Linked DNA regions of Casimicrobium huifangae. The protein of the gene in region 2 interacts with the protein of the main gene of each other region in a pairwise test. Links are inferred from orthologs where the notes say so. Each region holds a gene or a part of one and is shown on either strand. Other genes may lie near its edges.

Region 1 (6,250 bases), 310 kb from region 2 along the record:
AACAAGATTGATCTGGCCGATCCCGCCGTCACCGAGGCCTGGCTGGCCTGGTTCAACGCCCAGGACGGCGTGCACGCGATTGGCCTGTCCTGCAAGAAGGCCGGCGAGTCGGCAAAAGTGCTGCCCGAGGCGCGCAAACTGGTGCCGCATCGAGAAGGCCCGTTGAAGCGGCTGCGGGTGATGATGATGGGGGTGCCCAACGTCGGCAAGTCGACGCTGGTTAATGCCCTGCTGAACCGGCGCATCGCCAACGTTGGCGACGAGCCAGCGGTGACCAAGCTGATCAAGCGCTACGACCTGCCGGATGGCACCTGGCTGTACGACACGCCAGGTCTGATGTGGCCGAAGATCGCGCTGGCGACCGACGGCCTGTTGCTGGCCGCCAATCACTTGGTCGGTGTCAATGCCTATATCGACGAAGAGGTCGCTACCTATCTTGCCGGCATTTTGCTGGCTCGTTACCCGGCCGCGCTGACCGCGCGCTATGGCATTGATGCAGACAACGTTGACGCACCCGGCGTGATCGAAGCCATCGCCAAACGGCGAGGGTTTCGCATCAAGGGTGGCAGTGCCGACTTTGAAAAGGCGGCGGTGACGCTGCTCAACGACTATCGCAGCGGCATTCTCGGGCGCATGACGCTGGAGACGCCGGAGTCGCGGGCTGTGCAGATGGCAGCACTTGCCGTGGACGATGCTCGCCCGACGGGCGAATCGCCTTAGACGCTAGTGCCCGTGCGGCACCGGGCCGTCAAGCACGTACTTGGTGCCGCAGTACGGGCAGGTTGCCTCACCGGTCTTCGCCACGTCGAGATAAACCCTCGGGTGCGTGGACCACTGTTCCATCGTCGGGTTCGGGCAAAACACTACGCCGTGGCCCTGTAGCTCCGATGAGCGCACGTGTATCGGGTCTTTGGCGGTGACGTGAACGGCGTCGGCGGTTGTGGTCATGGCAGGCAACTCATCAAATGGCGCGGTCTGAAAGGCATATTGTAGGAGTGGCTCCGCCGCGACCACCACTGGTACTGTGGCGTCGGCAGGTCGCGGCATAGCCGCTCCTACAGCGGGCTGGCAAAGGCTCAGACCTTGGTCAGCCAGTGTGCGTACTTCGGATTGCGGCCGTTGACGATGTCGAAGAACGCCGTCTGAACCTTCTCGGTGATCGGGCCGCGCATGCCGGCACCGATCTGGATGCGGTCCAGCTCGCGGATCGGGGTCACTTCTGCGGCAGTGCCGGTGAAGAACAGTTCGTCGCAGATGTAGAGCTCGTCGCGGGTGATGCGCTTTTCCTTGATCTCGAGCCCAAGATCGGCCGCGATGTGGAACACCGTGTTGCGGGTGATGCCGTTGAGCGCGCCAGCGGAGAGGTCTGGCGTGTAGATCTTGCCGTCCTTGATCGCGAAGATGTTTTCGCCAGCGCCTTCGGAGACGAAGCCCGAAGCATCAAGCAGCAGCGCTTCGTCGTAGCCGTCGTCGGTGGCTTCCATGTTGGCGAGGATCGAGTTGGTGTAGTTCGACACCGTTTTCGCCTGCGTCATGGTGATATTGACGTGGTGGCGTGTGTAGCTCGACGTCTTGACGCGGATGCCGCGCTTCATGCCTTCTTCGCCAAGATAGGCGCCCCAGGCCCAGGCGGCGACCATCAGGTGAATGGTGTTGCCCTTCGGCGAGACGCCGAGTTTTTCCGACCCGATCCAGGTCAGCGGACGCAGATAGCCGCCGTCCAGCTTGTTCTCACGCACCACTGCGCGCTGCGCCTCGTTGACTTCGTCCATCGTGAACGGAATCTTCATGCGCAGGATCTTGGCGCTGTTGAACAGCCGCTGGGTGTGTTCCTGCAGGCGGAAAATCGCGGTGCCTTGCTCGGTCTTGTACGCGCGGACGCCTTCGAATGCGCCGCAGCCGTAGTGCAGCGTGTGGCTCAGCACGTGGATCTTGGCATCACGCCAGTCCACCATCTTGCCGTCGAACCAAATTTTTCCGTCGCGATCTGCCATTGACATAGGTATGCTCCAAATATTCCGGCGCTGCCGTCCTGCAGCTTGCGTGCATCGAAACGGTGCCGTTGATTGACAGGGATTTTAGGCGACGGTGATCGCCTGACTGATGGCGCGGTCGGCGCCGGACTTGCTGCTTGTCACACCGGATTGTGTTGCCGGGCGACGGACCGGCGGGGTGCAGCCAGTCATTAGGTCAACAATGTTGACATATTCTGTGGTCAGTGTTTTGAAATATCAAGTATGTTGACCTATGTCCGCTAGAAGCCCTGTAAAAAAAGGAAAAGTTGGCGCCGAGGCTGGACCTCCAGCCGAACTCCCGACGGACGCGGCAGCCCTTACTGAGGCATGGCGGGTGATGCACTTCGCCTTGCGCGCGGTGATTGCCGAGCCTGACCGGATTCTCGCCACACGCGGCCTGACACGCATGCACCATCGCATCCTGTTCTTCGTGGCGCACTCGCCGGGCATGAGTGTCGGCGAACTACAGACCACGCTTGATGTCACCAAGCAGGCGCTGAACGCGCCGCTGCGGCAACTGCAGGAACAGGGGTTGATCGAGCTGACCAAGGCCGATCACGATGCACGGGTGCGTCAGATCAGGCTGACCGCTGACGGTGCTGCGCTCGAAGCCAAACTGACCGGCGAACAATACCGGCTGTTCGCCGATGCCTTCACGCAGGCAGGTCCGCAGGCGCATGCCGGGTGGCGCGCTGTGATGCGTGAGCTGGCAAAACACATTGACGTGCAGAGCGGTCGGCCGTAGGCGGAAGTTGACCCTGAAAGCTCGGGGGCTGTCCAGCAGCTTTGGCAGCGAACAGCTTATGCAGTGCGCGGGCTGCTTCGTTCTTCGGCCCGAGTCGTGTCGAACCATTCGCGCCTGTCGCATTCGCAAAATGCACGTTCAATGGATTGCTAGCGCACACTCAATTGCTTGCGTTTGCATCCAAAGGGCAGGGGTGAGAACGGCTGATGCTTGACTCAATCGCGCATTTGGCGCGATTGGTGCCGGAGATAGGAGTCGAACCTACGACCTTCGCATTACGAATGCGCTGCTCTACCAACTGAGCTACACCGGCACTGTCGATGCTTGCGGGGAACCCGCTGCATTTGACGGCACGCTGCGTTACGGTGCTACATGAAGAAGCAATGAACGCTGCGTAGCCCATAATTATGCCATGCCTCAAAAATACTTTCACGCCTCATGAAACTCTCGCGCATCATGGGCTTTCATGCCGTCAGCGCGCGGCTTGAGCGGCGCCCCGACTCGGTGGTGGAGTTGTTCGCGTCCAGTGCACGACGCGACGAGCGGCTCGCGAAACTGCTCGCGCTGGCCGAACAGCAGGGCCTCGACGTGCAGTTCGTTGACGCCGGACGGCTTAATGCGCTGGCGCAGTCTGACGAACATCAGGGCGTTGTTGCGCTGGTCGAAAGTAGCGGCGAAGGCGTTGGCGAAGCTGACTTCGACAGTGTGCTCGCTGCCAGCCTGAAGCGTGCCGCGCCGCCGATGTTTCTGCTGCTTGATCAGATTCAGGATCCGCACAATCTCGGCGCCTGCATCCGTAGCGCGGATGCTTTTGGGGCCGACGCCGTGATACTGCCGAAGCATGGCTCCGCCCCGCTTTCTGCCGTCGCACTGAAGGCGGCGAGCGGCGCAACGGAGACGACCCCCGTTTGCTACGTCAATAATTTGGTGCAGTGCATCGAGACCGTGCAGGCCGAGGGCATCTGGGTGCTTGGCGCCGAGATGGAAACTGACGCGACGCTGTTCAACACCGCTTTGACCGGGCCAATCGCCTGGGTCATGGGCAACGAAGGCAAAGGGCTGCGCCGGCTGACCCGCGAGCGATGCGACGCGCTGGTGGCTATCCCGATGATGGGCGCGGTCGAGAGCCTCAATGTCTCGGTAGCGACCGCCGTTTGCCTGTATGCGACACAGGCTGCGCGGGCGAATCCGGCAGCTGTTGGAAAGTCTCACCACAAGGCGGAAACCCGGAAGTAAGTTTGGTGACAGGCGGGGTACTATTCGTGCTTCGGTCTTGGTCCTTGTCTCATGCTCGCATTCGTACTCCGAAGACTCTTCCAGGCGGCACTGGTCATGCTCGCCGTCGCCTTCGTGGCTTTCTCGCTGTTCAACTACGTGGGCGATCCGGTCAACCTGATGCTCGGGCAGGATGCAACGCCAGAGCAGAAGAAAGAACTGCGCGAAAGTCTGGGGCTTGACCAGCCGGACTATGTGCAGTTTGCGGTGTTCGTGAAGAACGCCGTCAAGGGCGAGTTTGGCCTTTCGCTGAAGCAGGGCCGGCTCGTCTCCACGTTGATCAAGGAACGGCTTCCGGCCACGCTGGAGCTGGCGCTGGTCGCTGGTGGCCTGGCACTGATTGGCGGCCTGCTGATGGGGGTTTACACCGCGCTGCGACGGGATAGCTGGCTGTCGCAGTTTTTGCTGACCGTATCGCTGATTGGGGTGTCGCTGCCGAATTTCCTGATCGGCATCCTGCTTATCCTCGTATTTGCGGTGACGCTGCAATGGCTGCCCTCGTACGGTCGCGGCGACGTCACGGCGATTGGCTGGTGGACGACCGGCTTCCTGACCACCGGCGGGTTACGCGCGCTGGTGCTGCCAGCGGTAACGTTGTCACTGTTCCCGATGACACTGATCATGCGTCTGGTACGCAGTGAAATGCTGGAAGTGCTGCGCACCGACTACATCAAGTTCGCGCGCGCCCGTGGCCTCACCAACCGTGCCGTGCACTTTGGCCATGCGCTGAAGAACACGCTGGTGCCGGTGATGACCATTACCGGCCTGCAGCTGGGCTCAATCATTGCATTTGCCATCGTCACCGAGACGGTGTTCCAGTGGCCCGGGATGGGCTTTCTGTTCATCCAGTCGGTGCAATTTGCAGATATCCCGGTGATGGCTGCCTATCTGGTGCTAATTTCGTTTGTATTCGTCAGCATCAACCTGATTGTTGATTTGCTGTACTACGTGGTTGACCCGCGTCTGCGCTTTGAGCGTGCGGCGGGCGCCCATTGATTCACTGCGAGCGTTGCAAGGAGTAGCGATGTACAACCCGAGCAAAGTGGCCGACGCCATTCGCGAGTATCACGCCGATCTGACCGAAATCCGGCGCGATATTCATTCCAATCCGGAGCATGCCTACAAGGAGACACGCACGGCCGCACTGGTCGCCGAGCGACTCAAGGCGTATGGCGTTGACGAGGTGCATACCGGTATTGGCGGCACCGGCGTCGTCGGCGTCATTCGCGGCAATCGGCCTGGCAAGCGCGCAGTTGGTCTGCGCGCTGACATGGATTGCCTGGCGATGAACGAAGAAACGCGCCTGCCCTATGCGTCAAAGAATCAGGGTTACATGCACGCCTGCGGCCACGACGGGCACACCACGATGGGCCTGGGCGCGGCGCGCTATTTGGCCAAGACCCGCAATTTTGCCGGTACCGTGTATTCGGTCTTTCAGCCAGCCGAAGAAGGCATGGCCGGCGCCAAGGCGATGATCGACGACGGACTCTTCTCGCGCTTTCCGATCGACGCGTTCTACGCCCTGCATAACGCGCCCTGGGTGCCTTACGGCAAGATGGCCGTGCGCAATGGCGCAATGATGGCGGCCGCCGACCGCATCGAGATCACCATCGAGGGCAAAGGCGGCCATGGCGGGATGCCGCAGTTTGTCTGCGACCCCGTATTGGCAGCGGGGCATGTGATTACGGCGATTCAGTCCATCGCCTCGCGCAACGTGGACCCAGCCGATTCGGTGGTCATCTCGATCTGCGCGATGGAAGCGGGCAAGATGAACACTTACAACGTCATCCCGCGCTTCGTGAAGATGGTTGGTACAGTGCGCACCTACCGCAAGGAGACGCAAGCACTGGTCGTTGAGCGACTGAAGGCGGTGGTGGCGAATACGGCGGCGGCATTCGGTTCAACCGGCGAAGTCAACTTTATCTACGGTTACCCGGCGACGATCAATCATGCTCGTGAAGCAGCCCTGTCTGCCGAGGTCGGGCGTAGCGTGTTTGGTGCCGACAACGTCATCACCGAAATTTTCCCGAACACCGGTGGTGAGGACTTTTCCTTCTTCCTGGAATCAGTGCCGGGGGCTTACATCTGGATTGGTCAGGGCACTGACAAGAGTTGCCCGCTGCACCATCCCGGCTACGACTTTGATGATCGCCTGATCCCGAATGGTGCCGGGTTGCTGGCGGCGATTGCCGAGCGGGAACTCGCCGAATAGCTG
Region 2 (6,285 bases):
ACGCCGCGCAGGCGCATCGCGATCTGGAAGCGCGGAAGACGGTGGGTGGGGTTATTTTGGTGCCGTGAAGCTTATCGATCTAGTTCGCGAGAAGCGAGCTCATGTGGCTCGCGTGACGAATGCGAGAGGGGCTGATGGTGAGATCGCAGCAATTGCCGAAATGGACAACTGGGTTCCGCGGCCAAAGGGGCCAGCGTTAAAGGTCTTGTTGTCCGCGCTGCAGAGCCGCGGCATCTCCATCAAAGGGTCAAGCTTCGACGCCATTTCTGTCCAGGATTCGCGCGTCGTTGACTTTACCAAGCTGGATGAGGTGTTGGATGCCATTCCGCAAATGTGTTTCGTGGAGATCAAAAGCGCTAGCCAGCGTCGCGTCAAGCCTGGCTTTGACGGTTATTTCTTTGCGTTGACGGAAGCGGAGATTCAAGCGGCCGAGGCGCTAGGCTCGCAGCACGTGGTCGCTCTGTTCAACAAGTTGACCGGCGAGCTACTGCTGTCCTCCGTGCCAGAAATCCTGGCTCGGGCGCGGTCCATGAACTGGCAGCTATCGATACAGCTATAGGAATTTGGGCGAGGCTCATTTGTGCATCGACGCAATGGATCGCTTGGATACGCAAAGTGACGTAGCCCGGAGAAGCGAAGCGCGTCCGGGTTTTGTGTGCCGCGCGTGAGCGCCGATTGGACAACGGCTTCGATCAAAAAGTGCCTTGACGCGCTTCGCTTCGCAAGGCTGCGAGGATTGCACGAATCGCTGAGGCCCCTTCTATAGGGTGGCGAGCTCTCCGACGATATCTCCCGCCACCGCCCGCCTGACGCCGCGCGCCGCCAGCGCATCAGCCGCCGCGCCATGCAGTGCCACGCCGATGCGTGCTGCGTCACTTGCCGAGTACCCCTGAGCTAGCAGGGCGCCGATCATGCCTGCCAGCACATCACCCGTTCCCGCCGTCGCGAGCAGCGGGTTGCCTGTTGTGTTGATGGTGGCGGACTGACCGTCGTCAACGACAGTTCCAGTGCCCTTGACGACAGCAGCGCAATTGAACCGTGTGGCCAGTTCACGCGCCGCGCGCAAGCGGTCGTCCTGCACCGCTGCTGTTGAAATGCCGAGTAGTCGCGCTGCTTCGGTGGGGTGTGGCGTGATGATCGTGCCGCCCGTGCGACGCGTCACCTGCCCCTGCAAAGTCTTCGATTGCGCGATCAGATTGAGCGCATCGGCGTCGAGGAGCAAAGGCTCAGGGTGTCGAAGCATCGCCGCCAGCACGCGTCTTGCGTCCGCGCTCTGGCCCATGCCGCAACCGACTGCCAGGGCAGTGGCGTCTGCATACCCGCTTTGATCCGCAACCGCGCCCATCATCACTTCGGGCATCAGCGGATCCACTTGCGGGTGCGGTTCGGCAAGCCACGCGACCTTCACCTTGCCAGCGCCCATGCGCATGGCCGCGCGGCTGGCGAGCAGGGCGGCACCCAGCATGCCGTTAGCACCACCAATGATGGCGAGCGTGCCGCGGCTGCCCTTGTGCGCATTGGCGCGCGCTGGCCGCAACAGCAGGCGAGCGTCGTCCAGGCCGAATGCCGTGACGGCAGTCGGCGCATCACTCAAATCCAATCCGAGCGATGCAAGATGCAGTTGGCCAACGTAGTCCAGCGCCGGGCCGGTCATCAGGCCGCGCTTCGGCGCGATGAAGGTCAGCGTGTGATCGGCGGCGACCGCGACGTCTCCCACCAGCGCACCGGTATCGGCGTCGACACCGCTGGGTACATCGAGCGCCAGTACACTTGCGCCGGCCTCGCGGGCCTGGGCAATGACGCGGACGGCATCGCTGTAGGCCCCGTCCAGTGGGCGTTTCAGGCCGATGCCAAAGAGGCCATCAATGATCCACGACGCCCCGTCGAACTCGGTCAATGACGGCACCATGGACACGCCAGCATCCAGCGCTCGCTGCCGGGCTGCCCGGGCATCGGTCGGCAAGTTCATTGCCTCGGCCAGAAACACGACCAACGGTTCATAGCCGCCGGCTCTAAGCTCTGCCGCACACGCAAACGCGTCGCCGCCGTTATTTCCCGGCCCGGCAACCAGCACGATGCGGTCGCCGCGCTGGCTGCGCGCCATCAGAAACTCAGCCGCCGCCTTACCGGCGCGACGCATCAGATCAAGATGGGCGTATTGCGCCTCAATCTGGCGCAGTTCCGCGCTGGAAAGCAGTGCGGCATGGTCGGTCAAACCAGCGTATGCAGTTGAACTCACCGTAGGCGCCCTAAAATTCATGTCTCTTCAGACTGTGGCGCAAGAATACAAGCATGTCGACCAAAGCCGATGCGGCCAAAAAAGCTGCCGAAAAAGAAGCTCAATCCTGGGGCACTGAGCCGACTGGTGGCCCGATCCCGGTCACCATCCTCACCGGCTTTCTTGGCGCCGGAAAGACGACGCTGCTGAACCGCATCCTGCGCGAGAACCACGGCGAGAAGATCGCTGTGATCGAAAACGAGTTCGGTGAAGAGGGCGTCGACAACGAGATACTCGCCGACACCAAGGAGCAGATCGTCGAGATGAACAACGGCTGCATCTGCTGCACCGTGCGTGGCGATTTGATCCGCATCCTGAACAGTCTGTACAAGCGTCGTGCCAAGGGTGAGTTCAACTTCACGCGTGTGATCATCGAAACGACCGGCATGGCCGATCCGGCGCCGGTTGCGCAGACGTTCTTCGCCGACGAGAAGGTCAACGAACGCTACCTGCTTGACGCCGTCGTGACCGTCGTCGACGCCAAGCACGGACTCACGCAGCTCAAGGACTTCAGTGAGGCGCAGCAACAGGTTGCGTTCGCGGACCGTCTGCTCGTGTCGAAGACTGATGTCACGGCCGAGGACGAGACGCAGAAACTCATGGAGCGTCTGCGCAAGCTCAACGTGCGCGCACCGATCAAAAAGGTCAACTTCGGCGAGACACCGATCCAGGATCTGCTGGACATTCGCGGCTTCAACCTCAATGCCATTCTCGAAATTCAACCCGACTTTCTGACCAGTGACGATCACGAGCACCACGACGAAGTGCACAGCTTCGTCATCAAGAGCGAAAAGCCGCTCGATGTGCGCAAGGTGGACCGCTACATCGGCTCGCTGATCAACCTCTACGGCGAGCAAATGCTGCGCTACAAGGGCATCCTCTACATCAAGGGCGAGCCGCGTCGCGTTGTATTTCAGGGCGTGCACATGATGGCCGGCTTTGACTTTGCGAGCGAATGGCCGGACGACGCCAAGAAGGAAAGCACCATCGTCTTCATCGGTCGCAAGCTGCCAGAACCGCTGTTCCGCGAACTGTTCGAGGACTGCATCGCCACCGACGAAACACCGGACGATCCGAAGGCCTACGCACAGGGAAGAGTTGAATAGGCCGATTGTTTTGGCCATCTGGTCCATGCCACGGATGCTGATGTTCGCTAACAGACTTCGGTGGCTGTTTGCTGTCTTTGGCCTGATGGCGGCGCAGGCTCTCGCACAATCGGTAGCGTTCACCTTTGACGATGGCCCGCACCTCAGCGACACGCCACGCCTCACTGCCGCTGGCCGCAATCAGGCGTTGCTGGATGCACTGACAAAGCACGACGTCAAGGCGGCGCTGTTTGTCACTGCGACTAACGGTGCCGATCGTCCGGCCGGTTACGCGCTGGCGAAAGCCTGGGGCGACGCCGGGCACGCGATCGGCAATCACACGATGACGCATGCAGACCTGCACAAGGGCAGCGTCACGCTCACGCAATATCAGCAGGAGCTGCTGGACTGCGATGCCATCATCCGGACGCTGCCGGGGTATCGCAAGTGGTTCCGCTTCACCTATCTGCGGGAAGGCAACACGCCGGAGAAGCGCGATGGCATGCGCGAATTTCTCAAGGCACAGGGTTACAGCAACGCCTACGTCAGCCTGGACACGAGTGACTGGCGGCTCAACGACAAGCTGGTTCAGACGCTCCGCCGCGACCCGGACGCCGATGTGGCTGCAATCAAGCGCACCTACCTTGCCCACATCTGGCAACGTGCGCAGGCTTATTGGGGCCTGTCGCGGCAATTGCAGGGGCGCGACATCGCGCAGGTGCTGCTGCTGCACCATAACCTGATCAACGCCCTTTGGCTTGGCGACGTGATTGCCATGTTCAAGGCGCAGGGCTGGACGATCATTTCACCGGCACAGGCGTATGCCGATCCGGTGTATCGCCTGCAGCCGGAGCGTGCGGCGCCGGGACAGAGCTTGTTGCTTTCGATGGCGCGCAGCCTTGGCCTTGGCAAGTTTGACGGCTGGGAGCGCCTGTTTGACGACGGTGACTACGAGATTGAGCAACTGAAGCGTCTCGGTTACTGAAGCGCGGCGGCGCCCGCTTGGTCAGAGTGGTGGCGGATTGCACCGACCGCAAGAGCTCCTTGCAGTTCCGCAAGCGCAGCGCTGCCGTGAACTTGATCCAGCGCAACATCCCGCTGGCAAATCCCTGATTTCATTGCGCCCAGTTCCAGACTGACCGGTCGGTCGGGAATGTTTTCCAACACCGAAGGAGGACATGCGCGCCATGAACAAGGAAAAATTTGCCCAGCAGATGGAGTTCCCGCCTGCAATTGATCAACCCAACGTCTACCCGCTGTCGTGGCATGCCCACACCAAAAAGCTGGAAGAAATCTGGGACGCATCGCAGCGAGATGTATGGGACCCGAAGAAGCTGCCATGGGACACCTTCAACGCCAGCAAATACACATGGGAACAGCGCGAGGCCATTGCCTATTGGTGGACGCTGCTGTCGGTGTTCGATGCCTCGGCGCCACCCGTATTCGCTTCCGCTTTCATCAAGACCTACGAAGCGCACGAGGAGGACGCCGTGCGCCGCTGCTTCTTCAGCGTCACCCGCGATGAACAGAACCACGAACAGATGTGCGGTCTCGCGATCACCAAGTTTCTCGAGCACCCGGACCCGATTACTTACGAGCCCAAGACTGATCTCGGCAAACGTTTGCAGAAGAACGCGAAGTGGCTCTACTTCAATGGCGGACGCTACTGGACGGGCTACAAGGCTGCAGTTCCGAAGTACAGCCTCGCAGTGCTGTTCAGTTCGTTCCTGATGGGAGAAATTGCTGCGGCAACCATCTTCCACCAGATGGCGGCAGCCTGCACAGAGCCAGTGTTCAAGGAAGGCTTCCGCAACATCGGCAAGGACGAAGGTCGCCACATGGGCATCTGCATGTCGTTGATGGAGCGCGACTACCCCAAGCTCGCGGTTGAAGACCGCAGCATGATTACCAAGCAGATTCGCGCTGGCTATCTGTTCCTGTCCGCCGTGCTGTTCGAGCCACCGATGGACTTCTGGGATCTGCCGGCAGACTTTATCGCCAACCAGCGCGAGGGCGAGGACGTTGCCCGCAAGGCAGGTTTTGCCATCCCCGGCTACGAAGCCAAGCTGAACAACTGGCGAGCTGCGATTCTCAATCTGAAGGGCGTGCTCGACAAATATGGCATCCCGTTCCCCGCCATTCCCGAGGTGGGCATCACCGGGCAGGAGATTACCGACGTCGAGATGGAAGACATCATTCCGGTGTTCTAGCGCGGGGTCGGCCACTAATGTCGCAACACATCAAGCTCTATCCCTCGGGGCGCTCAGTTGCGTGCGAGGATGGTGACACCGTTCTCGTCGCCCTGGAACGTGCCGGCTACGCCCTGCCAAACAATTGCCGCGCAGGCGCCTGCGGCGAATGCAAGGTCAAGGTGCGGTCCGGACAGTTTGATCAGGGCTTCGTGCTCGACATGGCGCTCTCGGCGGAGGAGCGCCATCAGGGCTATGGCCTCATGTGCATGGCCAAACCGCTCTCCGAGGAGCTGGAGATTGAGTGGGGAACGGAGGATGCCAAGCCCAAACTGTTCCCGCCGCGCGAATCGCAGTACGCCGTGCTGGTGGATCGCATCCCCCGCACGCCACGCATCACCGAGTTCGTACTGAGACCGCTCGGCGAAACGATGCGCTTCTGGCCGGGGCAGTATGTGCAGATAGGTGACGCCAGCCTGGGTGTGCCGGTCCGCGCCTACTCCATTGCCAACGCGCCGCGCCCCGATGGCGAGATCCGGCTACAGGTCACCCGTGTTGAGAGCCGCGAAGGCGGCCGCACCAGCCGCTGGTTGCACGACGAGATACAGCCCGGCGATACGATTCGCTTTTCCGGCCCGTTCGGCACCTTCATTGGCGATCCGTCGGTTGACACGCCGGTGCTCTGCCTGGCCGCTGGCTCTGGCCTGGCACCGATCCTGTCCCTGACCGAAGC

What was found.
Region 1: the proteins of FKL89_RS09890 (region 2) and rlmB interact in binary tests that used the Escherichia coli proteins (3 or more experiments, as listed by UniProt). The link is inferred for Casimicrobium huifangae from one-to-one orthologs.

What each region holds. Positions count from the first base shown.
Region 1 is NZ_CP041352.1:2,471,750-2,477,999, reverse strand. The notes cover bases 2,304-5,097. They hold rlmB (23S rRNA (guanosine(2251)-2'-O)-methyltransferase RlmB), read left to right. Parts: upstream 2,304-3,198; coding sequence 3,199-3,996; downstream 3,997-5,097. Other genes in these bases: FKL89_RS11205 (M20 aminoacylase family protein), read left to right, coding at 5,060-5,097; FKL89_RS11210 (ABC transporter permease), read left to right, coding at 4,048-5,031; FKL89_RS11225 (MarR family winged helix-turn-helix transcriptional regulator), read left to right, coding at 2,353-2,760. Also shown: ribosome biogenesis GTPase YlqF, read left to right, coding at 1-720; FKL89_RS11235 (zinc-finger domain-containing protein), read right to left, coding at 724-948; FKL89_RS11230 (branched-chain amino acid transaminase), read right to left, coding at 1,077-1,994; more of FKL89_RS11205, read left to right, coding at 5,098-6,247. UniProt on the Escherichia coli protein: Specifically methylates the ribose of guanosine 2251 in 23S rRNA.
Region 2 is NZ_CP041352.1:2,164,912-2,171,196, forward strand. What follows is about bases 1-2,829. They hold FKL89_RS09890 (NAD(P)H-hydrate dehydratase), read right to left. Parts: upstream 2,240-2,829; coding sequence 761-2,239; downstream 1-760. Other genes in these bases: FKL89_RS09880 (quinone oxidoreductase family protein), read left to right, coding at 1-68; FKL89_RS09885 (hypothetical protein), read left to right, coding at 65-559; FKL89_RS09895 (CobW family GTP-binding protein), read left to right, coding at 2,293-2,829. Outside these bases: more of FKL89_RS09895, read left to right, coding at 2,830-3,384; FKL89_RS09900 (polysaccharide deacetylase family protein), read left to right, coding at 3,425-4,348; FKL89_RS09905 (hypothetical protein), read left to right, coding at 4,551-5,573; FKL89_RS09910 (2Fe-2S iron-sulfur cluster-binding protein), read left to right, coding at 5,591-6,285. UniProt on the Escherichia coli protein: Bifunctional enzyme that catalyzes the epimerization of the S- and R-forms of NAD(P)HX and the dehydration of the S-form of NAD(P)HX at the expense of ADP, which is converted to AMP.